Regions from separate parts of the Colwellia asteriadis genome, predicted to be linked through region 2. Evidence: predicted binding sites of a transcription regulator. Region 2 holds the regulator's gene; each other region holds the start of a gene.

Region 1 (7,810 bases), on a different contig from region 2:
CTTGCTAGTTTGATCCCCTTAATTATTATTGCCGTAACTGGCAGTTTATTAGTATTCAAGTTTGAACTTGATACTTTATTATTACCTGAGGTGGCCAGCATTAGTCTACCTGTTGAGCAACAGGAAAATACGACGTTAACAAGGCTTAATATTAACGAGTTAGTCACCCAAATAAATCAGCAGTTTAGTGACTATGAGATTGGTAGCTGGGAGCTTTTTGATGATAAGTACCAAGCTGATCGTGTTTACTTACTTAAACGCTACAGTGAAAGCTGGTTTAAAATTCATCTTAATCCTTACAGCGGTGAAGTACTTTCGACACCAGTGCCTATTCATCATGATTTAACCGATTGGCTAGTGCAATTGCACTTTACTTTTTTATTAAATGATCTTGGGTTTATTAGTCCGCAACTAGGCACTATTATTGGCTTAATCGCTAGTATTATTATGACTTTCTTGGGTATTTCGGGCTTAATTATTTACCGAAAATTTTGGCGTCGATTTTTCAAGTTTCGCTGGGATGCAAAACTGGCGGCGATGATGAGTGATTTACATAAATTAGTGGGTATTTGGTGTTCACCTATTATTCTTATTTTAGGTATTACGGGTGGCTACTTTAACTTTATTGAGTACTGGCATGAAACTTTTGAGCATGGCGAAGAAGCGCATCATATTATGACGGATCGCTTATATAATGCCGAGCTTGATTTTCAGCAACTCTTAACAACCAGTACAGAAAAAATAACAAGTTTTACACCTCAGTATTTACTATTTCCGTTTGAACCTAAGATGGCGTGGACAGTATTTGGCTCTATTGACACTAACAACCCATTTGCCAGTGCTTATGGCTCTACCGTTAGCTTTAATGCCATGACAGGGAAATATCTCAGTCATTACGACATTAGAACCAGTAACACTAGCACCCAGGTTTTTGATAGTTTTAGAACATTACATTACGGTAACTTTGCTGGTTTGTGGAGCAAAATAATCTGGTGTGTAATGGGGTTGAGTCCGCTTATTTTAGGGGCAAGTGGCTTTTACCTTTGGTATAGTCGCATTCGAAGAAAACGCGTGAGTAAGCAAAGCTGAGCGATTAATTGCAATCCTCATGCTTTTTTAGTGAATTATTTTAAATAGAGTACTTGAGTGGAATTAATTAATCTGTCGTTTGAAATTCTGGCCTTTTTATTCGTTATTGCTATCGTCGCTGGGTTTTTAGATACCCTAGCTGGCGGTGGTGGTTTATTAACGTTACCTGCTTTAATGATGAGTGGCATGCCGCCATTAGCAGCGTTAGCGACCAATAAATTACAGTCTACAGCTGGGGTAGCAACCGCAACGGTAATGATGCTAAGAAATAAGCGCGTTCGTTGGCGAGATGTTAAGTACCTAATGCTCGCGGCATTCATTGGCTCTGCTTTGGGCACGCTAATCGTACAAATTATGAATACCGAAGCATTGACGATTGTAATACCTATCGTTATTGCAGCGATCGGTATTTATTTTTTAGTAACCCCTGTAATTGATGACAATACTAAAAAACCTCGTGTTTCACCTAACGTTTATAAGTATGTGGTAACGCCGACTATTGGCTGTTATGACGGACTATTTGGCCCTGGTACCGGCTCCTTTTTTGCTTTAGCTGGTCGCTCATTACGCGCACAACCCTTTTTACAGGCGACAGCGGTTGCTAAAACCTTGAATTTCTCAACTAATTTAGCCTCATTGATTGTTTTTATTTTTGCAGGCCATGTTGTGTGGTTGGTGGGTATAATTATGATGGCAGGGCAGTTCATTGGTGCATGGTTAGGCTCGCATTGCTTGTTTAAAATTCCGGTTAAGTATTTACGCTACTTGGTGGTGGTAATGTGTTTTGCGATGCTAGCCAAATATTTAACCAGTTAAAATAATGCGAGTTCAAGGTAGGTAAGTATTACTGTATCGCTCATTATTTTGTAAATATTACAGACTAGTACGCTTACATATAAAAACTTTAAATGGAAACACCTTAAAAAACAGTGTGTTATTTTTTGTTGGTTTGGCATAAAAGTTGAACTAAATAAGTTAACTATGAGGGTTTTTTAATGAAAATGATCAAATACTATGTGTTGTTACTAACTGTTTCTGTTTTCTTTGTATGGCTTAGCTTCAATAATAGCTACATGCTAGTACCTAGCTTATGGCTTACTATTTCACTAAGTTGTGTTCTTTTTGCTTATAGTACTAATCGACCTAGCTTATTTAGAAAGTCTGCAGCAGGCGAAATACCCTGGTGGATTAAAATACTTTTGTTGCCTTACCTTGTTTGCGTGCAATTATATAATGGCATAATGCGCAACAATGATTCTGTACCTGCAATCCAAGAAATTACTCCTAATTTATTTCTTGCTTGTCGGCTTTTCCCCAGTGACGTAGAAACGCTAAAGTCGCAAAAAGTTACCGCAATATTAGATGTTACTGCTGAGTTTGATGGCTTCAATTGGTCAGCTCAACAGGAAGGATTCTATTATTTAAATATACCGATATTAGACCACTTTTCTCCAACAGAAGCTCAATTAGAACATGCTTTAAGATGGATCACGGCAATGCACGACTTAAATCAAAAGGTTGTTGTTCATTGTGCGTTAGGCCGAGGCAGATCTTTCTTTATGACTTGTGCTTATCTATTAATGTCTGAGCCAGACTTAAGCGTACGCGACGCCATTAGCACAGTACAAAGTGTTAGATCTACGGCAAGGTTAAACACTAAACAGCTCAAGGTGTTAGTGGAGTTGAGTCAAAACTTTGCTAAGAAGCCGCAACCTGAGCTTAATATGATTATTAACCCGGTATCTGGAGCGGGAAAGTGGCTGTTATATACCAATGACATTGTTGGCATGTTAACACGACAATATGTGCTTAACTTTCATTTTACTAAAAAAGATACTGATGTTTATCAACTTACTAAGTCGTTACAGACCCACGATGAAAGTATGGTTTTTGTCGCGTGTGGTGGTGATGGTACTGTCGCTGAAGTAGCTGCGGCGGTGAAAAATACATCACATCAATTAGGTGTACTTCCCTTAGGTACTGCCAACGCACTAGCGCATGTAATGTTTGGAGTAGAAAGTAAAATATCGCCTATTAACCAAGCATGCGAAATATTGTTCCGTGCAGAAACAAAACAAATGGATACCATGGTATGTAATAAAAAAACGGTATTGTTAGTGATCGCTATTGGTTTTGGTGAGCAAATGATAAATCAGGCCAACCGTCTTCAAAAAAATGAGCTAGGTCAACTCGCTTATATTCAGGGGTTTATTAACGCTTTTATTGAAAATAAATCACAGCAAATAAAGTTAACGATAGATGATGAACCCGTGCAACAGTTATCTAATAGTAGCTTAACTATTGCTAACGCAGCACCAATTACCACATTACTCGCTCAAGGTGCTGGGGAGCCAAATTGGCGAGACGGTTTATTAGATGTAACCCTTATTGAGCATGATTCAAGCTCGGCTCATCGGCTATTAAGTTTAGCTGAATTAGTAAGTAATACTATCTCTGGTGATAATAGCTCAAACTCAAGTGTCTCTCATTACCATGCCAAAAAGATCTTATTACAAAGCAGTGAGGGCTTTGAGTACAGCATTGATGGTGAAACAGAGTCAGCCGAGCAACTAATGGTAGAGATTATGCCTGCAAGCTTAACAATTATTTGTTAATTAACAATAAAGTTTGCAAGCACTTAATATAAATTAATTACAGAATAGAGTAAGCTAGTGTAATTACTTGATAAAGGGATTACATGTGTGAAAACAGTTTTATTAGTTGACGATGATCTTGAGTTTACAAATATCGCTTGTCGTATTATTGAGTATCTTGATTGTGAAGTTTATTCTGCATCTACATTAGCAGAAGCACAGCAATGGCTAAGTGAGCAAAAATTTGATCATATCCTACTGGATTTTATGTTGCCAGATGGCAGTGGTTTGCACTTAATTGATTACGCTAAAGCTAACAATATTAGCGCAAAAATAACTATGATTACGGGTCATCCCTCGGTTAAAACCGCGATATCTGCGATGTGCCATGATGATATTGGCTATTTAACTAAGCCGATAGAAGCCGATGATCTTAAAGGTGTGTTGTTTTCTAGCCAGGCAGCATCAAAGACCAAAAAACGAAAAAATAAAAACGCTTTGTACTTTGGCTGCTTAATTGGTGAATCCGCACCGATGAAAGCGATGTACGCTATGATTGAGCGAGTAGTAAAAACACAAGCCAATGTTATGTTAATGGGCGAGAGCGGCGTAGGTAAAGAGATGGTAGCTCAAGCTATTCATAGCGCTAGTCAATGTCAGGGTGAGCGGATATCGGTTAACTGTGGTGCTATTCCCAAAGATCTTATTGGTAGTGAACTTTTTGGTCATGAAAAGGGAGCTTTTACTGGTGCTAATGCACAAAAATCTGGCGTATTTGAATTAGCAAAAGATGGCACTTTGTTTTTAGATGAATTGACCGAAATGCCTATTGATATGCAGCCTAATTTACTGCGCGTACTTGAAACGCAAACAGTGACTCGTGTCGGCGGAAGTAAGAGTATCCCGGTTAATTGTCGAGTTGTCTCAGCAACTAATCGCTCTGTTGAAGATATCGCGCAAAATAATGTTTTACGTGAAGATATTTATTTTCGTTTAGCGGTTTTTCCAATTAACATTCCGCCGTTAAGAGAGCGTAAAGAAGATATACCATTACTTGCTGAGCACTTTCTCAATCAACTTAATAAAGAGCACGAAAGTGATTTTAAGCTCAGTGATGACGATTTAACTCGACTCGTTAATTACGAGTGGCGAGGTAATATTCGTGAGTTGAAGCACGCTATTTATCGTGCATTTATCATGGCGGATATGACGTCAGGTTATTTGGTTTTTCCATCAACATTTGAATCACCTTTTTCTCAGGCTAAGCTGCAAAACTCTATTCAAAGCCAAACGATTAGTGAACAAATGAATGAGCAAACTGATACGTCATTAATAGCACCTGCTACTAATGTGAATCAGCCTGTTATTGTCGGTCAAACTATAGAGAATTTAGAAAAAGAGCTGATCTTTAAAACACTTGAGTCGGTTGATGGTAATAAAACAACCGCCGCTAAAATTTTAGGTATTAGTACTAAAACACTTTATAACCGCCTTAATGCTTATAGTTAGTGTGATTAATCGTGAATACTAAGTGAATATTGATTATTAAAAGGAGTAACGAATATGCCTGAACAACAGCAATTAGAAATGGTGATTCATGACGCACGTAAACCTCTTAATCACATTTCTATGCAAGCAGAGTTGTTAAAGCTAATGGTTGAGCAATCTGCAAGTCCTGCAGATATTAAGCAATTAGCCGACCAAATAATTAGTGCTTCAAAAGAATGTAGCGCCATTATGCAAACCTTAGTGAAGTAAATGGCTACATCAATGAAAAAATTAATTATCGTTATTTCAGGTTATTTAAATAACTTAAACATTACTCGCTTAGCCTGGTTAGGGGCAATGCTGTTAGTGTTAGCTATTGTTGTAAATGCCTCAATAGGGCTGAAAAACATTAAAAAACTAGCTGAAATACAAAGTAACTTGCAAAATACTGGCGAGGTTATGCTGGTTATTGACAGTTTGCATATCGACATACTTAATGCTGAAACCGGGCAGCGAGGCTATTTGTTATTTCGAGATGAAAGCCATTTAGCACCTTATGTTAAAGCATTAGATAAGTTTGCTTTGAGTTTAGAAAATGTTCAACAGTCACGCTCACAAAGTGAGGCTCAGCAAGGCCGAATAGATGCGTTTACGCTATTAGCACAAGCCAAGTTAAAAAAACTCAAAGCGAGCATTGATGTTGCTGTCGGTTTTGGGGCTAATATTGCCCAGCAGCAACTTAAAGAAATTGACGAAGAACAAATTAATTTTCGTCATTTGTACAGCACTATTATTCAGGCTGAAACTCAAACAAGAGAAAACTTACTTAAGCGATTAGACGAAACAAGAACCAAAGCTGGTAGTAATGTGATCTGGTTTACCGCGTTAAGTGTATTTATGTGCGCGACTATGATGATTTTGCTGATGAAGCACATTCATAGTATTCGCAGCACTAAAGAGAAGTTAGAACAATACAATGCCACCTTAGAAGCTCGTGTTATAGAACGGACTCATGCACTTGAGGTGTATACCGAGGAATTAAACCGTAGTAATAGGGAGCTTGAGGACTTTGCATTTGTTGCCTCTCATGACTTACAGGAGCCGTTAAGAAAAATCAGAGCTTTTGGCGATAGGCTCACCAGTAACTTCTCAGCTGAATTAGGTGATAAGGGTGCTGATTATTTAGCTAGGATGAATGCAGCAGCGAAACGGATGTCGGTACTCATTAGTGACTTATTAGAACTGTCACGGGTAACCACCAAGGGCAAGCCTTTCCAAGAGGTTGACTTAAATGAGTTATTACTAAGAGTATTAGATGATTTAGAAATTGCTACGCAAGAAAGTGGCGCTAACATAGAGTTGTCAGATCTACCTAAAATTCAAGCCGATGGTAGTCAACTCGGTCAGCTATTTTTGAATTTAATTTCTAATGCAATAAAGTTCCGTAAACCAGGGCAACAGCCTCATATAGTTATTCGTGGCGAACTTGTTAGCTCCCCAGAATACTGCGTAGTAGCAACGGATACGCAGTGGATTAAAATAGAAATACTCGATAATGGCATTGGGTTTTCTGAACAGTACAATGAGAAAATATTTACGCCTTTTCAACGTTTGCACAGTCAAAAAGACTATGCAGGTACGGGAATTGGCCTAGCAGTATGTCGACGAATTGTTGAGCGGCATAGTGGTTATATTTCGGCGGACAGCCCTGAAGGAGAAGGTGCCATTTTTACCCTGTTACTCCCGATTGACGCTAACCTTTTTACAGTTGAGGATGGAAAAGTTGAATTACTCAAAACCCCAAGCCATTAATATCTTAATGGCGGATGATGATGAAGATGACAGATTATTAACACAGGATGCTCTTGATGAAAGTAGAGTGTTGAACACGATTAATTTCGTGAATGACGGTGTTGAATTGATTGAATATTTGCGTAACGAAGGTGGCTATAGTGACAAAGAGCGTTATCAAAGACCTAATTTAATATTGCTCGACCTTAATATGCCTAGAATGGACGGTCGTGAAGCACTTAAAATTATTAAAGCTGATGCTAAGTTACGCTCTATTCCTGTTGTAATACTAACCACATCAAAAGAGGAAGAGGATAAATTACGTGGTTACGACTCTGGCGCCGCCTCTTATATTGCCAAGCCGGTTAACTTTGAAGGGTTAGTTGAGCTAATGAAAAACCTAGGGAAATATTGGATTGAAATAGTAGAGCTACCTTAAGGTGCTTTATTGGCAGCTTTAGCAGCTTGTATGAGCCAAGGACATATAATGGATAAGCGCTTAATTAATTTGTTACTCGTTGAAGATGACGAAGACGATTACATTCTGGCATTAGACTATTTACAAGAAATACCTGACTTTGAGTTTAATGTTAAATGGCTTAGCGATTACGACTTAATTATGCAGGCGTTACAAGATGAACCGTTTGATTTATGTTTGCTCGATTATCAGCTAGGAGCTCATACAGGGCTTTCTGTATTAGAAGCTGCCAAAAATATGGGCTGTGCTACCCCTTTTATAATGCTGACAGGGCAATCTGATGGGGTATTAGACGCGCAGGCGTTAACGCTGGGCGCAGAAGATTTTTTAGTTAAGTCTGAAATCAATAGTGTGCAGTTTATTCGAGCAA
Region 2 (7,810 bases):
TAGTTGGTGTGGAGATAATTGACTGGTATTAATGTATAAATCAGCACTCACTGAAATTGGTTCGAGTAATTTTTTCTCTAAGGTAATTGCTTGATCTAGTGCTAAGTTTTCTTTAATCAGTGGGTGAAGACGACGGGTTTCACTGAAGCGGCGAATTAAATCGTTATCATCAGCATCAAGAAATAAAGTGGTTACGTCAACCGCTTTGGGTAAGTACGCGATTATTTCTGGAATATCTTGTGGATCTTTCGGTAAATTACGTACATCTAAACTAACCGCAACAGTTTCATAATCGTTAATTACGGTATGAGTTAAGGCCGGTAATAAGTTTACCGGTATGTTATCAACGCAATAATAACCTAAATCTTCAAGCACTCTTAGCGCAACCGATTTACCTGATCCTGAGCGGCCACTGACGATAATTAATTTCATTTTACGCTTTCCCCACAACTCATTAGCGTTTAACTTGCTTGTTGAATAACATCGAACAGTTCTTGGTTGCTAGTGCACTTACGGACATTCTTTATGACCTTTTTATCACTAAATAATTTAGCAATACTTTGTAGCGTATTAAGGTGCTCTTGGCAGCTATCTTCAGGAACAAATAGACTGATAAAAACATCGACACTGCGGTTGTCAATAGCATCAAAGTCAATGGCGTTTTCGGTTGTAACTAGTACCGCCACCGCTTTACTGCTATTTGGCAAACGACCATGAGGTATCGCTATGCCATTTCCGATACCTGTGCTACCCATTTTTTCTCTATCAAGCAAACTATCGAGTAGTTCGTCTTGATCGAGCTCGGTAACCTTATTAGCGGCTAATTGGCAAATCTCTTCTAAAATTCGCTTTTTACTGGTGGTTTTTATTGCACATAAGGTACAGTCGAGGGTTAAAATCTCTGATAATTTCATAAATTGCTAAAAGTAAGTGGAAGAGCCCATAGATTGGGCTCTTATATTAAGGTGATTTAAGGCTTTATGCTACGCGACTTTTGTCGAATTAATGTTGCGCTGCTTTACCTTTGTGTTTAAGAATTTGCCTATCTAGCTTATCAACTAAAGTATCAATCGCGGCATACATGTCAGTATTAATAGCCGAAGCGAATACTTCACCGCCTTTTATATGAAGGTTTGCCTCTGCTTTTTGTTCAAGCTTTTCAACGGTTAAGATAACATGAGAGTTATTTATTTGATCAAAATGTCGCTCTAGCTTAGTAAACTTAGTATTTACATACTCACGAAGCGCATCAGTAATGTCGACATGGTGACCGGTAAGATTGATTTGCATAAGCGTTATCCTTTTGATGAGTTACTTAAAGTAAGCTTTTTCGTTGATTTGAAGGAGGAATAGATAATGACTCTCTATATTTAGCTATTGTGCGTCTTGCAACGTTAATACCTTGTTCGGCTAATAAGTCAGCCATTTTACTATCACTCAACGGTTTAGCAGGTGTTTCTGCCAAAATAAGTTTCTTGATTAGCGATCTTATTGCTGTAGAAGAACACTCTCCACCATTCTCAGTACTGACATGGCTTGAAAAGAAGTATTTAAGCTCAAAAATACCACGAGGGGTGTGCATGTATTTTTGCGTGGTAACACGTGAAATGGTTGACTCATGCATTTCAACGGCTTCGGCAATATCGTTCAGAACCATTGGACGCATAGCTTCTGGACCATGCTCTAAAAAGCCTTGCTGGCGTTGTACAATACAGTTCGAAACTTTTAATAAAGTATCATTGCGCGATTCTAAACTTTTTATAAACCATTTTGCATCTTGTAAATTGGCACGAATGAATTGCCCATCAGTAGAGGACTTCATACTCTTGCTCATTGCAGCATATTGCTGATTTATGCTGAGCTTAGGTGCGGTATCTGAATTTAGTTCAACCACCCAACGACCATTTTTTTTCTCAACGGAAACATCAGGAATAACATACTGATCATCGCCAGTAATAACCGCATCACCTGGTCGAGGGTTTAAGCTCTGAATTAAGCGCATTACTTCACGTAATTGATCTTCTTTTAATTTCGTTTTGCGCATTAATTGGCGGTAATCTCTATTGCCAAGTAAATCAATATGCTCGCTAATAATTTTCTTACTTTCAGCTAAATAAGGAGTGTTTTTATCAAACTGGTTTAATTGAATGAGTAAACACTCAGGTATTGAGCGTGCTGCTACGCCGACAGGATCAAACATATTGATGCGTTTTAATACTGCTTCAACTTCATCTAATTCGACGTCTTCAATACCAACACTTTCTAGAATATCTTCTGAGGAAACCGTTAAGTAGCCAGCGTCATCTACCGCTTCAATAATGGCGGTTGCAATAGTGCGGTCGGTATCTGAAAAAGGGGTTAATTCCATTTGCCATAACAAATGACCTTGAATTGAGTCGGTCGTTTCTCCTTGGTAAGTGTAATCTTCACTTGCGCTGCTCACAGCTCCTGTATTAGAAACGCCTGCGCTGTAACTTTCTTCCCAAGTAGTATCAATATTCAATTCTTCAGGAATATCACTTTTCTCTAGCGCTTCACTAGTACTTATTTCGTCAATATTAGCCTGTTGGTCTTCACTACCATCACTGCTGTTATTATCACTTTGTGCATCATTAGAGTTTGCAGAGAATGCATCTTCTAAACTATTTTTTTCGTCGTTGCTATCGCTTTGGCTGCTTTCGTCAATTTCTAATAATGGGTTGCTCTCTAGCACTTCTTGAATTTCTTGTTGTAACTCTAACGTTGATAATTGCAGGAGCTTGATAGCTTGCTGCAATTGTGGCGTCATGGTTAACTGTTGTCCAATACGGAGCTGTAATGTAGGGCGCATCGATGTTATGTGGTTTCCTGTTATTATTTTTAATGGTTATGATGTGACCAATAACCCATTGAACACGTTTTTCTACGATTCGGATTGATGCTATAACTATAGCGTGAATTGTTCGCCAAGGTATACATCTCTTACTTTTTGATTGGCAAGAATTTGATCCGCATCACCTTGAGCGATAATTTCACCATGACTAACAATATAAGCATGTTCACACACATCTAACGTTTCACGTACGTTATGATCAGTTATTAATACACCAATTCCTCGTTGCTTTAAGTGTATGATGATTTTTTTAATGTCGCCAACTGAAATCGGATCTACACCGGCAAAAGGCTCATCAAGTAAAATAAATTGTGGATCGGCGGCTAATGCTCGTGCTATTTCTACGCGTCGACGCTCACCACCAGATAAACTCATGCCCAAGTTATCGCGAATATGACAAATATTGAACTCTTCTAATAAGTGCTCTAGTTTTTCTAGGCGCTGTTGTTCGTTTAACTCTTTGCGTATTTGTAAAATAGCCATGATGTTATCAGTTACTGAAAGCTTGCGAAAAATTGATGCCTCTTGTGGTAAGTAACCGATACCTTGTCTTGCTCTTTCATGCATAGGCGATAATGTAACGTCTTGGTCGTTAAGTATTATTTGCCCATCATCGTTAGGTACAAGCCCTACTATCATGTAAAAAGAAGTGGTTTTTCCTGCTCCGTTAGGTCCAAGTAAGCCAACAATTTGCCCTGTACTGACGGCTAAGCTAACATCTTTAACAACTTGTCGGTCTTTGTATGACTTAGCAAGTCCACTAGCAACTAATGTATTAACCTTCGACACTTGAGTCACCTTCTTCTTTAGTCGCTTCTTCAGGTGCTTGCTCAGTAGTCTCACTGACTGTCTTTGGCTCTTTATCAAGGTCGCTTTTAGCTTTATCTTTTAGTGCTTTTTGTTTTTTCAGTAAGGTTGGCTGTAATATGGTGGTGACTGTTTCGTTATTATTACTTTCGGCTTCAAGTTTCTCACTTAATGTATTATAAATAATTTTGCTGCCGCTAACTTCGCTACCTGCTTGTTTTACTACGGCATTTCCTGCCACAGTAATTATATTTAAGCTTGGTTGATATTTTATTTCATCGGCTTGTAAGCTAATTAAGCTGCCATCTTCAAGCTCTTGCTGAAATAAAGCGGGAGAGCCTTTAGCTAAATAGACATCAGACTTTTCATCGCTGTTTTCATCTTTGTTACTAAAAACTTGTACTAAGTCTGCAGAAATCAAAATAGAGCCTTGTCTGATACTTACACTACCTAAGTAACTCGCTATTTTATTTTTTAAATCGGCAGCTGTTTTTTTAGAGTCAACGGTGATCTCTTGATTTAAGTCTTTTTTGGCAGCATAAACTACGTTAAGTGACGCTGTGAAAAACAAAGCGCTACCAAGTAATAAGCTAAGTGGCGTATTAAATTTTTTATTCATGATTTTTCTTATAAAGGGTACGTACATGTTCAGTTAGCGTCATCTGTTTAGTGTTTAAATCGATAATCAGTCCAGAACCATACATGGTAAAATCTTTACCGATTATTACAACGGTTTGATCTGAACTAATAATATTTGTATTTAAGTCTAGCTCTAAATACTTACAATGAACTTCTTCTATTAAACTATCTTGTTCGGTTGATTTTAAGCGAACACGGTGGTTCAACACGACTCGGTTATTTTTATATAATATTGCTTCTTTTGCACTCGCTTTCCAAGGTGCCTTACTACTTTTAGGGTATAACGTATAATTGGGTAACTCAAAGCGTGTTAATTCTTGCTTTGAATAATGCTCCATACGATCTGCCTCAATGGTATGAGATAATTTCCCTAAGTCAGTGTAGATATTACTTTTTAAAGCCTCGGCAATAAAGTCAGGTGTTTCTTCACTATCAATAATATCGTCTGGTTGAACAAGTTCTCCTTTCCAAACGATAATGCCATATATAGTGGCACTTAATACTAAAATAAAAAAGGCTAGGCTGTTTAACCTATTCATACACTAGCGCCCGTAACACATGTTAAGGTGTTTTGACTTTGCATGATTAAATCACATACTTCTCTTACTGCGCCAAAGCCACCGCGTGTAAATGTTATGTAATTTGCAGCTTGTAGTGTTAAAGGGTGAGCGTCTTGTACAGCTATGCCTAATCCTACCGCGTTAATACAGGCAATATCAGGTACATCGTCACCAATGTAAGCTATTTGCGTTAACGGTAAATTAAGTTCAGTTGCAAGAGCGGTTAACGCGGGTAATTTATCTTCTTGCCCTTGAATAATATGTTTAACATTTAAAGCCGTCATACGGTTTTTTACGATAGCTGAATTGCGGCCGGTAATTATTGCTACGGCTACACCAGAACTACCAAGTGACTTTATGCCTAAGCCGTCTTTGGTGTGAAAAGCTTTTAGTTCTTCACCATCATTACCTAAGTAAATACGGCCATCAGAAAAAACTCCATCGACATCGCACACTAATAGTTTTATGTTTTTAGCTTGTGCTAGAGTGTGACTGTTAACTTCGCCATATAGAGTATTCAATTACAGCACTCCTGATTTTAATAAGTCATGCATGTTCATTGCACCAATTGGTTGATTTAATTCATTGACGACAATTAAACCATTAATTTTATTATCTTCCATTACCTTTAACGCTTGCGCAGCTAACATATCAGCATGAGCTGTACGAGGTTTTTGGGTCATAACGCTAGCAATAGTATCGTGATGGATATTCACTTCTTCATCAAGAATACGGCGTAAGTCACCGTCGGTAAACAATCCTGTTAGGACATTATTTTTATTAACAACGGCGGTCATACCAAGACCTTTGAGCGACATTTCTACCAGTGCATCTTTAATAAAGGCAGTATCGGCAACCACAGGAATACGTTCTTCTTGATGCATAATATCTTCAAGGCGGAGTAATAAACGCTTACCTAAACTGCCACCAGGGTGTGATAAAGCAAAATCATCAGCGGTAAATCCTCGGGCATTGAGTAAAGCGACGGCAAGTGCGTCGCCCATTACTAAGGTTGCTGTGGTACTTGATGTTGGCGCTAAGCCAAGTGGGCATGCTTCGGTACTTACTTTAATACAAATATGAGTGTCGGCTAATTTAGCGAGAGTTGAATCTGCATTACCCGTCATAGAAATAAGCTTGGCACCAATACGTTTAATTACGGGAATAATTGCGAGTACTTCAACGGTTTCACCCGAATTTGAAATAGTTAACACTACGTCGTCGCTAGTAATCATACCTAAATCACCATGGCTGGCTTCACCTGGGTGAACAAAAAAAGCGGGAGTGCCCGTGCTGGCTAATGTTGCTGCTATTTTCCCGCCAATATGCCCAGACTTACCCATACCAATAACAATAACACGACCTTTACAGTGATACATTAGTTGGCAGGCAAGTTCAAAATCATCATTAATGTATTGTAATAATTCAGTAATCGCTTGCTGTTCTATATTGATCACATTTTTTGCTAATTGTTTAAAATTTTGCATGTTAGCTCGATTAATACCTGCTGATCCGTTAATAGTGATTCTGTTAAGGTGGCTTGTACAGTTAGCGATACTTTTTAATTAAATAGTAGCACTTGATAAGCCGCGAAACTGATTAATAATAAAGCCCCTTTACCACGGGTTATTCTAAAGTAACCTAACTTACGGCTAAAACATAAAATAAAGAGTAACAAAGTTACACCAAGCATGTAAGGCGCGTCACGTGTTGTTGCTAACGGGTCGATGTCTCCTGGTGCAATGAGTGCTGCAATTGGTAATACGGCTAAAATATTAAAAATATTGGAGCCAATAATATTTCCTAGTGCTAAGTCGTCTTCTTTTTTAATGATACTGGCAATGCAGGCAGCAAGTTCAGGCAAGCTAGTACCAATAGCAATAATAGTAAGTCCGATAACTAAATCGCTAATGCCAAACTCTTTGGCAATAAATACCGAGGATTCAACTAAATAACCTGCACTTAATGGCAATACTACCATACCGATAACTAGCCAAAATATTGATGATTTTAGCGGTGCAGCAGGTGGTACATCTTTTTCTGCTTCTAAAATTAAAGGATCATCACTGGGCTTATCTTTGGTTTTTTGTAGGGTAATAAACAGTAGCGCAAGAATGTAAATGGCAAAGCCAATAACTAAAATGACCCCTTCAATAAAACTAAAGTGTTGATCATAAAGCACATAATAAGCGAGCGCGGTAACGCCTAATATGAGTGGAATTTCTCGTTTAACGGTTTGAGATGAAACCGTTAATGGTTTTAATAACGCGGTAACCCCTAATACTAATGCAATATTGGTAATGTTTGAGCCAATAGCGTTACCAATAGCGGTATCAACATTACCTTGCAAAGAAGCTGTTGCCGCTACCATCATTTCAGGTGCTGATGATCCCATAGCTACAATGGTTAAACCGATAATCATAGGCGAAACGCCCAAGTTTCTCGCTAATGAAGAAGCGCCAAATACAAATTTGTCTGCACTCCAAACAAGTGCAACAAGGGCAAGTAATAAAATAATAATTTGTTCTAACATGATAACTCCACTTTCGTAAGGTTAAATTGTCGCTGGTTGTGAACTAAAACAAAAGCAAATAATGCCCGATGAAGAAAAAAAAAAGCAGATTGCTGCTGTTTTACGCAATTAACTCGCTAGCTAATGTAAAATAAAAGTAATAAATGATCATTTTCTTACAATTTAGGCCGCTAATCTTACATTAAATTGTCCTTTAGCTTACTTTTTCTAATGAACAATTGCCGCCGCTCAGGTAAAATCAATGGATATTCTGAAGAATTTTTATTGCTGTTCCCGTGTCTTTAACAAAACACAGCTTATAGCGAATAAATTAAACAACATTGATGTTAATTAAATGCCCAATTCTGAACAGCCTGAAAAATTAGTACAAATCGAAAACCTTACCTTTAAACGAGGTGA
Region 3 (7,810 bases), 140 kb from region 2:
TTGTGTCGTAACTTTTTAAATAATAGCGCGAGTAGTGATATTAATTCACAGTAGCTCTGTGCATATAAAACGTAACTGGCTTAGACGATGCAATAATCTTGCCCTTATCATCAAGTAGTTCCATTTTAATTTTATGTTCGCCACGGTCGACATTCTGCAACGAGAATATGGCTGTTTTTTGTGGCTTTTGGTGTGGTTTATTGTCTAAATATAGTTGTACTGTGTAGCCTAATTTGAATTTAGGTATAACTGCGCCACTGACATAGAGTGAGCCCGTATTATCGCGGATGGTGGCATTGTCTTGTGGAGACTTAATAACAAGGGAGTAAGTTTCGGTGATAACTTCAGGCTTAATATCAAGTTCTTTAGTTTCAATACCAGAGGAGTTAACAATGTTAGATTGGGTCTTCTTTACCTCTTCGGCACCAGGGTGTGGAGTATCAGAAAATACTAATGCTCCTTGCTCATTGCGCCATACGTAAATTTTAGTCGTCGCTGAATATGCAGGTATTGCAAAAATAAACACTAATAATGTAAGTAGCAATAGCCTGAGTGTAAGCAATGATATGATCCTTGTGCATTAAAAATAATTCGATTGTGATGACGTAAAGTAGCAACGCCATTTAATTTAAGTATATAACTAAAACTAATACAAAAAAAATTTTCTTTATTTATCTGGTTTTACCACAATATTTGGGTAAAAAAAAAGCTCACCGAAGTGAGCTTTATCATTAAATATTTGAACGATTATACGCTGTAGTATAGTTCAAACTCTAATGGGTGAGTTGTCATGTTAACTAATTGTGACTCTTCACGCTTAATAGCAATGTATGCATCAATCATGTCTTTATCCATAACGCCACCAGCAGTTAAGAACTCATAATCTGCTTCTAAGCTTTGAAGTGCATCTTCAAGTGATGTTGCTACTTGAGGAATTGATGCTGCTTCTTCCGCTGGTAAGTCATATAAATCTTTATCCATAGCATCGCCAGGGTGGATTTTGTTTTTAATACCGTCAAGGCCAGCCATTAATAAAGCAGTAAATGCTAAGTAAGGGTTAGCTGCTGGATCAGGGAAACGAGCTTCGATACGCATTGCTTTTGGTGATGGAACAATTGGAATACGAATAGACGCTGAACGGTTACGTGCAGAGTATGCAAGCATTACTGGTGCTTCAAAATGAGGTACTAAACGTTTGTACGAGTTAGTTGAAGGGTTAGTAAATGCGTTTAATGCTTTAGCATGCTTGATGATACCACCAATGTAGTAAAGCGCCATTTCAGATAAACCGCCGTACTTATCACCAGCGAATAAGTTAACACCGTCTTTTGCTAGAGATTGGTGAACATGCATACCTGAACCATTATCGCCAACTAATGGCTTAGGCATAAAGGTAGCTGTTTTACCGTAAGCGTGAGCTACGTTATGTACAACATACTTGTAAATTTGAACTTCATCAGCTTTTTTAACCATAGTGTTAAAGCGACAAGCGATTTCATTTTGACCTGCTGTTGCTACTTCATGGTGATGCGCTTCAACAACTAAGCCCATGTCTTCCATTACTAAACACATAGCTGAACGTAAATCTTGTGATGAATCTACTGGTGACGTTGGGAAGTAGCCGCCTTTAACGCCTGGACGGTGACCCATGTTGCCTTCTTCGTACTCAGTACCTGAGTTCCAAGCTGCTTCTTTGTCATCAATTTTGTAGAAAGAACCGCTCATATCAGTACTAAAACGTACATCATCAAATAAGAAGAATTCAGGCTCTGGACCAATTAATACTGTGTCAGCAATACCTGTGCTACGTAAATATTCTTCAGCGCGTTTAGCTACAGAACGCGGGTCGCGACTGTAACCTTGCATTGTGCTTGGCTCTAAAATATCACAACGAATGTTTAATGTTACTGCTTCTGCAAATGGGTCTAAAATTGCGCTGTCTGCATCTGGCATCATCACCATGTCAGACTCATCAATGCCTTTCCAACCTTGAATTGATGAACCATCAAACATTTTTCCGTCTTCAAAGAAATCTTCATTTACTTGATGATGAGGAATAGAAACGTGTTGTTCTTTACCTTTTGAATCAGTGAAACGTAAATCAACAAATTTTACATCGTATTCTTTAATTAAATCAAAAACTGCTTGTGACATATTGTCTTTCTCCAGTGCGGTTAGTTTTGTATAAAAATATAGTTAACTGTTATATAGATAATTTATTGTTTGTTAATGAAGTATTATTTACGCCATTACATCACTATCTATGATATTGCTTTTGGTAAAGCTAAAATCATGCCAAGACTAAAACCCCCTGTTTATAGGGGATGAGTATTTCCCATCTATACTTTATGCGCCTTTTTGGTGCAATGTAGTGTGTTTACGTGTCTTTTTGGTGCGTTTTTTGTGTTGGCTATATCACTATAAGATAAATTTACATCATTTCCTCTAATTATTTACTTGTAAACATGTTAACTATGTCGAAGTAATGAAAAATATCAGAAATACTGTAGTGAATTGAGAACTACCCTAGAATATTGTTGACGATAATGGCATATTCTACAAAGCAAAATAGTCAGAGTGCCATGTACATAAATCGACTCTTATATTAGTCATGTGGAATGTGTTATGAACAAATTAACGTTAACGTCTTTGATATTTATCACAACAACTTTTTATAGTGATTGTGTATTAAGTAATGATCAAAAAATAAAAAAGACAGAGCTTACGGCAGAAGTGAAAAGTCATGCTAAACCAAAATTTGATTGGGTAAAGCTTACTTCAAATGAATGGTTAAAGGGCGATATCATCTCTATGTATGATGAAGAGCTTGAGTTTGACAGTGATAAGCTTGATTCACAAACCATTGATTGGGAAGATGTTAGTGAACTACGAAGCAAACACTGGCAAAGCATTCGCTTAGTTGATGGCACTATTGTTGATGGTTACCTCATGATGAAAGAGGGACAAGTGAGTATTGAGAGCAACGGCACGGTTAAACATTATAAGCTTAACGATATTTTGTCTATTGCTGGTTCAAGCAAAAATGAGGGCGATCTATGGGATGGCTACGCTAATTTAGGTTTTAATTTACGCCGCGGTAATACTGTTCAGCTTGATTACACTTTTAAAGCTGGCGTGCAGCGACGCAGTTCAAGCGGACGGTTTCAAACTGATTACACCGCTAACTATAGTAAATATAAAGATAAAGAAACTAACGTAGACAATATAACGGCAAATAGTCATCGACTTACATCGACTTATGACTGGTTTTTTGATCCTAAAGTATACTTTCGAGCTGTTGATTTTGAATTACTAAGTGATGAGTTTCTCAATATTGATTACCGTATACGATACGGTATTGCTATGGGTTATCACTTAATTGATAGTAGTACTATTTCATGGGACATTAATGCGGGTCCTAGTTATCAGGTAACATACTTTAAAGAAGTGCAAGCTGGCGAGAGCCGAAGCGACACTTCACTTGGCTTAACTCTAGGCACAGATTTTAGTTATGAAATCACTAGTGATATCGATTATGACTTTTCTTATGACATACAAATTGTCAGTGAAGACTCTGGTAAGTACATTCACCATGTAGAAACAGGCATCGAAATTGATCTAACTAATGATTTTGACTTAGATTTAACATTTTATGTTGATAGAACTCAAAAACCGAAAGCGGATGCTGGTGGTGTACTACCTGAGCAAAATGACTATCGTTTAGTGGTAAGTTTAGGTTATGACTTTTAAAATTTACCTGTAGATACTTTAAAAGTCCTTACTTAATCATTATGCACCGATTTATATTATTCTTTCTACTCTTTATCAGTTTTTTGCCAATTGATAATTTATCAGCACAAGAAAAAGAAACATTACCCGCATGGGAAAAACCGACACCTGTTTTTTTACAGAAACATGACTGGTTAAAGCTTAAGTCTGACGAATGGCTAAAAGGCGATATCATCTCTATGTATGATGATGAGCTTGAGTTCGATAGCGATGAGTTTGGCTTAGAAACTTTCGATTGGGAAGATGTTAGCGAACTACGTAGTCGCTATGATCAAAATATTCGTTTTGCTAATGGCGAAGTGGTTAAAGGCTTTTTAATTGTTCATAGTAATGAAGTCACTTTAATTAGTAATGGTACCGAGCGTAAATTTCCATTAAGTGAACTTATGTCAATTACATCTGCGGCAGATAGTCGACGTGAACTATGGGATGTAGAGATTAGTCTTGGCCTCGATATCAGCTCAGGTAACGTCAATCAACTAGATTACCTTTTTAGTGCTGTGGCACAAAGAAGTACTCCTTACACACGCTTCAAAACAGAAGCTACCTATAACTATAGTAAACAAACCATTAATACCAACGACCAGCCTATTATCGATGCTAGCCGTGTAACTAGCTCGCTCGATTGGTTTTACAATAGTCAAATATTTTTCCGCTTATTTGACTATGAATATATGAGTGATTTTCAGCAAAATATACAAGCACGAAATAGCTTAGGTACTAGTATAGGTTACCATGTTGTTGATAATAAACGCTTACAGTGGGATGTTACAGCAGGTCCTAGTTTTCAGATAACCTCATACGAGCAAAGCGCTGCGCAAGCCGATCAAAAAAGTGCAGTGCTAGCGTTAAGCACCTTAGTCGAATATACGGTATCAAGTCGCACTGACTTTATTTTTGACTATAGTATTCAGTTCGTTGAAGAAGAATCGGGAAAGCGGAACAGCCATTTAAAAACAGGTTTTGAATTTGAGTTCACTGATGATTTTGAACTTGACATTATGTTGTATTTTGACCGTGTCGCTCATCCCGTTGTAAGTGTTGACTCTGTAAAACCAGAGCCTAATGACTATCAACTTTATATGAGTATTGGTTACAATTTTTACTAAAGGTTAATTAAGTATTTAAACTCGTATTTTTGTTATCACAGTGCAACGTCTAATATACTGAACCTAAATAAGCCTTAAATCAGCTAGTGAATTCAGGTATTATAGTCACTGTATGATAGCTTTTAGGTTGTTATTACTCTGTATATTTTATAAATCGTACAACTCAAACATTTCTATTAATCAATAAAGCTTAATTACACCATGTCAAACAGCACATTACATCTTCATATTTTAGGGATTTGCGGCACATTTATGGGCGGAATTGCCGCTATTGCCAAGGAACTGGGTTTTACGGTAAGTGGCTCTGATGCTAACGTTTATCCGCCAATGAGCACTCAGTTAGAGCAGCTTGGTATTCATTTAAACTCAGGTTATCACCCAGATAACTTTTCTGATGATATTGATTTGGTTATTGTTGGCAATGCCATGTCTCGTGGTAACCCTATGGTTGAATATATGCTTGATCGTAATATTCCCTATATTTCAGGTCCGCAATGGTTATTAGAAAATGTGTTAAAAGATCGCTGGGTATTAGCAGTATCAGGTACCCATGGAAAAACGACCACTAGTAGTATGCTGGCGTGGATTTTAGAATATGCGCAACTCGCGCCAGGCTTTTTAATTGGCGGCGTACCTCAAAATTTCACTAGCTCTGCACGCTTAGGTAATGCTCCTTTCTTTGTCATAGAAGCTGATGAATATGATAGTGCTTTTTTTGATAAACGCTCTAAATTTGTACATTACCGACCGCGTACGCTGGTCATTAATAACCTTGAGTTTGATCACGCAGATATCTTTAATGATTTAAGCGATATTCAACGCCAGTTCCATCATTTAATGCGCATGGTTCCGAGTAATGGTTTGATATTATCGCCAGCAAATGATGTCGCGATAGAGGAAACTTTAGCTATGGGCTGCTGGACACCAACAGAAATGAGCAATGTTGAATCAGGCTGGCAAGCTAACAAGCTCACCGAAGAAGGCAGTGAATTTACAGTGTCTTTTAATGGTGTCGTGCAAGGCACCGTCTTATGGAATTTAATGGGCGACTTTAATATTGATAACGGCTTAATGGCTATTGCTGCGGCTCGACATGCAGGAGTACCAGCGCATATTGCCATTGAGGCTTTGGCTGAGTTTGTTAACACTAAAAGGCGTTTCGAATTACGCGGTATTATTAACGATATTGCTGTTTATGATGACTTTGCTCATCACCCTACCGCGATTGAGCGTACCTTAGCTGGCGTTAAAGCTAAATTAGCGAGTCAGAGCAAGCAAGGTCAAAAATCAGGCCGTATTTTAGCGGTATTAGAGCCTCGCTCAAACACTATGAAATCAGGCATTCACAAAGACACTTTACCTAAGTCACTAGCGCAGGCCGATTATGTTTATATTTATCAAGGTGAGCCATTAAGCTGGCCAGTAACCGATTTAATTGCGCAATGTCAGCCACCTTGTCTTGTTGAAAATTCATTAATGGCATTAATTCACAATATCACCCAAGAAGCACAGGCTGGCGATATTATTGTTATTATGAGTAATGGCGGCTTTGAAGGCATTCATGAAAAATTAATAACTAGTTTACAGCAGCATAATGATTAACCAGATTAACCAGATTAACCAGATTAACCAGATAGACAAGAGAGCTTAAACCATGGCCGTATTAACAATATTAACCGCCCCTGATGAAAGATTAATTCAACAGGCCAAACCTGTAAGTGATGTAACGGCTATTCAAGGTCTTATCGATGACTTATTAGAAACCATGTACGATACTGATGACGGTATTGGCTTAGCGGCAACTCAAGTAGGACGTAGTGAGGCTGTAGTGGTTATTGATATTTCAGAAGGTCGAGATGAACCGTTGGTCTTAGTGAACCCTGTTATTGTGAGTGGCGAAGAAAAAGCAAAAGGTCAAGAAGGTTGTCTTTCTGTACCGGGTTATTATGCTGACGTTGAGCGCTTTAGCAAAGTTACAGTAAGCGCGTTAGACCGAGACGCTAAAGAAATAACAGTAACTAGTGATGAGTTTCTTGCCATTGTGATGCAACATGAAATAGATCACTTACAAGGCACTTTGTTTATTGATTACTTATCACCACTTAAAAAACAAATGGCGTTGAAGAAAGTAAAAAAAACTATTAAAGCGTCATAAAAACCGATATTTTTTATAACACACTAAGTGATTAATTAGCGTAATGACTAGTCAGGTAACGAGTTGAATAAACCATGAGTAACTTAATAGCAGATGAACAAACCTTTAATGGCACAATTACCTTAGCTATTACGGGGGCTTCTGGTGCGGGCTACGCCTTACGCCTACTTGAATGCTTAGTCGCGGCTAATTACCGACTTTATGTACTGTGCTCTAGCGCTGGACGTATTGTGCTTGATACGGAGGTAGGCGTAAAAATACCGTCATCGCCGGAGAAAGCAAGTGCGTTTTTAACTGAAAAATATCAAGCGAAAGTAGGGCAAATTACCGTTTTTGGTAAAGAACAGTGGTTTTCGCCTGTAGCTTCGGGTTCAGCAGCACCCAAAAAAATGGTGGTTTGTCCGTGCTCTACTGGTACCGTTGCCGCTATTAGTCACGGTATGAGTGATAATTTAATTGAACGTGCTGCCGATGTGGTTATTAAAGAGCGTGGTCAGTTAATTTTAGTGGTAAGGGAAACACCATTTTCAACATTGCATTTACAAAATATGCTTAGTCTATCGCAGCAAAACGTGACAATCATGCCTGCCTCGCCTGGTTTTTATCATAAAGCTGAGTCTATAAATGATTTAACTGACTTTATGGTAGGTCGGATACTCGATCATCTCGAGATACCGCAAACCATTATGCCAAGGTGGGGTTATCGGTAGGTAATTATTTGAACTGTATTTGATAGCAAAAAAGGCATTACACTGTA

Evidence for each region. Region 2 encodes sigma-54, which starts transcription at its own class of promoters, with help from an activator protein. Its sites were predicted from a motif close to GTTGGCACGNNNNTNGNNT; they were not measured.
Region 1: a site for sigma-54 is predicted at 2,038-2,056, ahead of ABD005_RS09550 (diacylglycerol kinase family protein). Genes of this name have one in related genera too.
Region 3: a site for sigma-54 is predicted at 2,282-2,300, ahead of glnA (glutamate--ammonia ligase). Genes of this name have one in related genera too.

Annotation. Positions count from the first base shown of each region.
Region 1 is NZ_BAAAFA010000006.1:32,309-40,118, reverse strand. It holds gene ABD005_RS09560 (PepSY-associated TM helix domain-containing protein) at 1-1,089, shown strand, start outside; gene ABD005_RS09555 (TSUP family transporter) at 1,147-1,905, shown strand; gene ABD005_RS09550 (diacylglycerol kinase family protein) at 2,085-3,704, shown strand; gene ABD005_RS09545 (sigma-54-dependent transcriptional regulator) at 3,792-5,192, shown strand; gene ABD005_RS09540 (histidine kinase) at 5,247-5,441, shown strand; gene ABD005_RS09535 (sensor histidine kinase) at 5,454-6,983, shown strand; gene ABD005_RS09530 (response regulator) at 6,955-7,401, shown strand; gene ABD005_RS09525 (response regulator) at 7,411-7,810, shown strand, end outside.
Region 2 is NZ_BAAAFA010000001.1:563,908-571,717, reverse strand. It holds gene rapZ (RNase adapter RapZ) at 1-432, opposite strand, end outside; gene ptsN (PTS IIA-like nitrogen regulatory protein PtsN) at 462-914, opposite strand; gene hpf (ribosome hibernation promoting factor) at 1,003-1,290, opposite strand; gene ABD005_RS02385 (RNA polymerase factor sigma-54) at 1,316-2,830, opposite strand; gene lptB (LPS export ABC transporter ATP-binding protein) at 2,927-3,661, opposite strand; gene lptA (lipopolysaccharide transport periplasmic protein LptA) at 3,648-4,298, opposite strand; gene lptC (LPS export ABC transporter periplasmic protein LptC) at 4,291-4,857, opposite strand; gene kdsC (3-deoxy-manno-octulosonate-8-phosphatase KdsC) at 4,854-5,399, opposite strand; gene ABD005_RS02360 (KpsF/GutQ family sugar-phosphate isomerase) at 5,400-6,365, opposite strand; gene ABD005_RS02355 (calcium/sodium antiporter) at 6,440-7,411, opposite strand; gene mlaF (phospholipid ABC transporter ATP-binding protein MlaF) at 7,746-7,810, shown strand, end outside.
Region 3 is NZ_BAAAFA010000001.1:704,848-712,657, reverse strand. It holds gene ABD005_RS02985 (DUF4124 domain-containing protein) at 41-562, opposite strand; gene glnA (glutamate--ammonia ligase) at 748-2,154, opposite strand; gene ABD005_RS02975 (DUF481 domain-containing protein) at 2,626-3,750, shown strand; gene ABD005_RS02970 (DUF481 domain-containing protein) at 3,834-4,898, shown strand; gene mpl (UDP-N-acetylmuramate:L-alanyl-gamma-D-glutamyl-meso-diaminopimelate ligase) at 5,100-6,500, shown strand; gene def (peptide deformylase) at 6,553-7,053, shown strand; gene ABD005_RS02955 (flavin prenyltransferase UbiX) at 7,128-7,763, shown strand.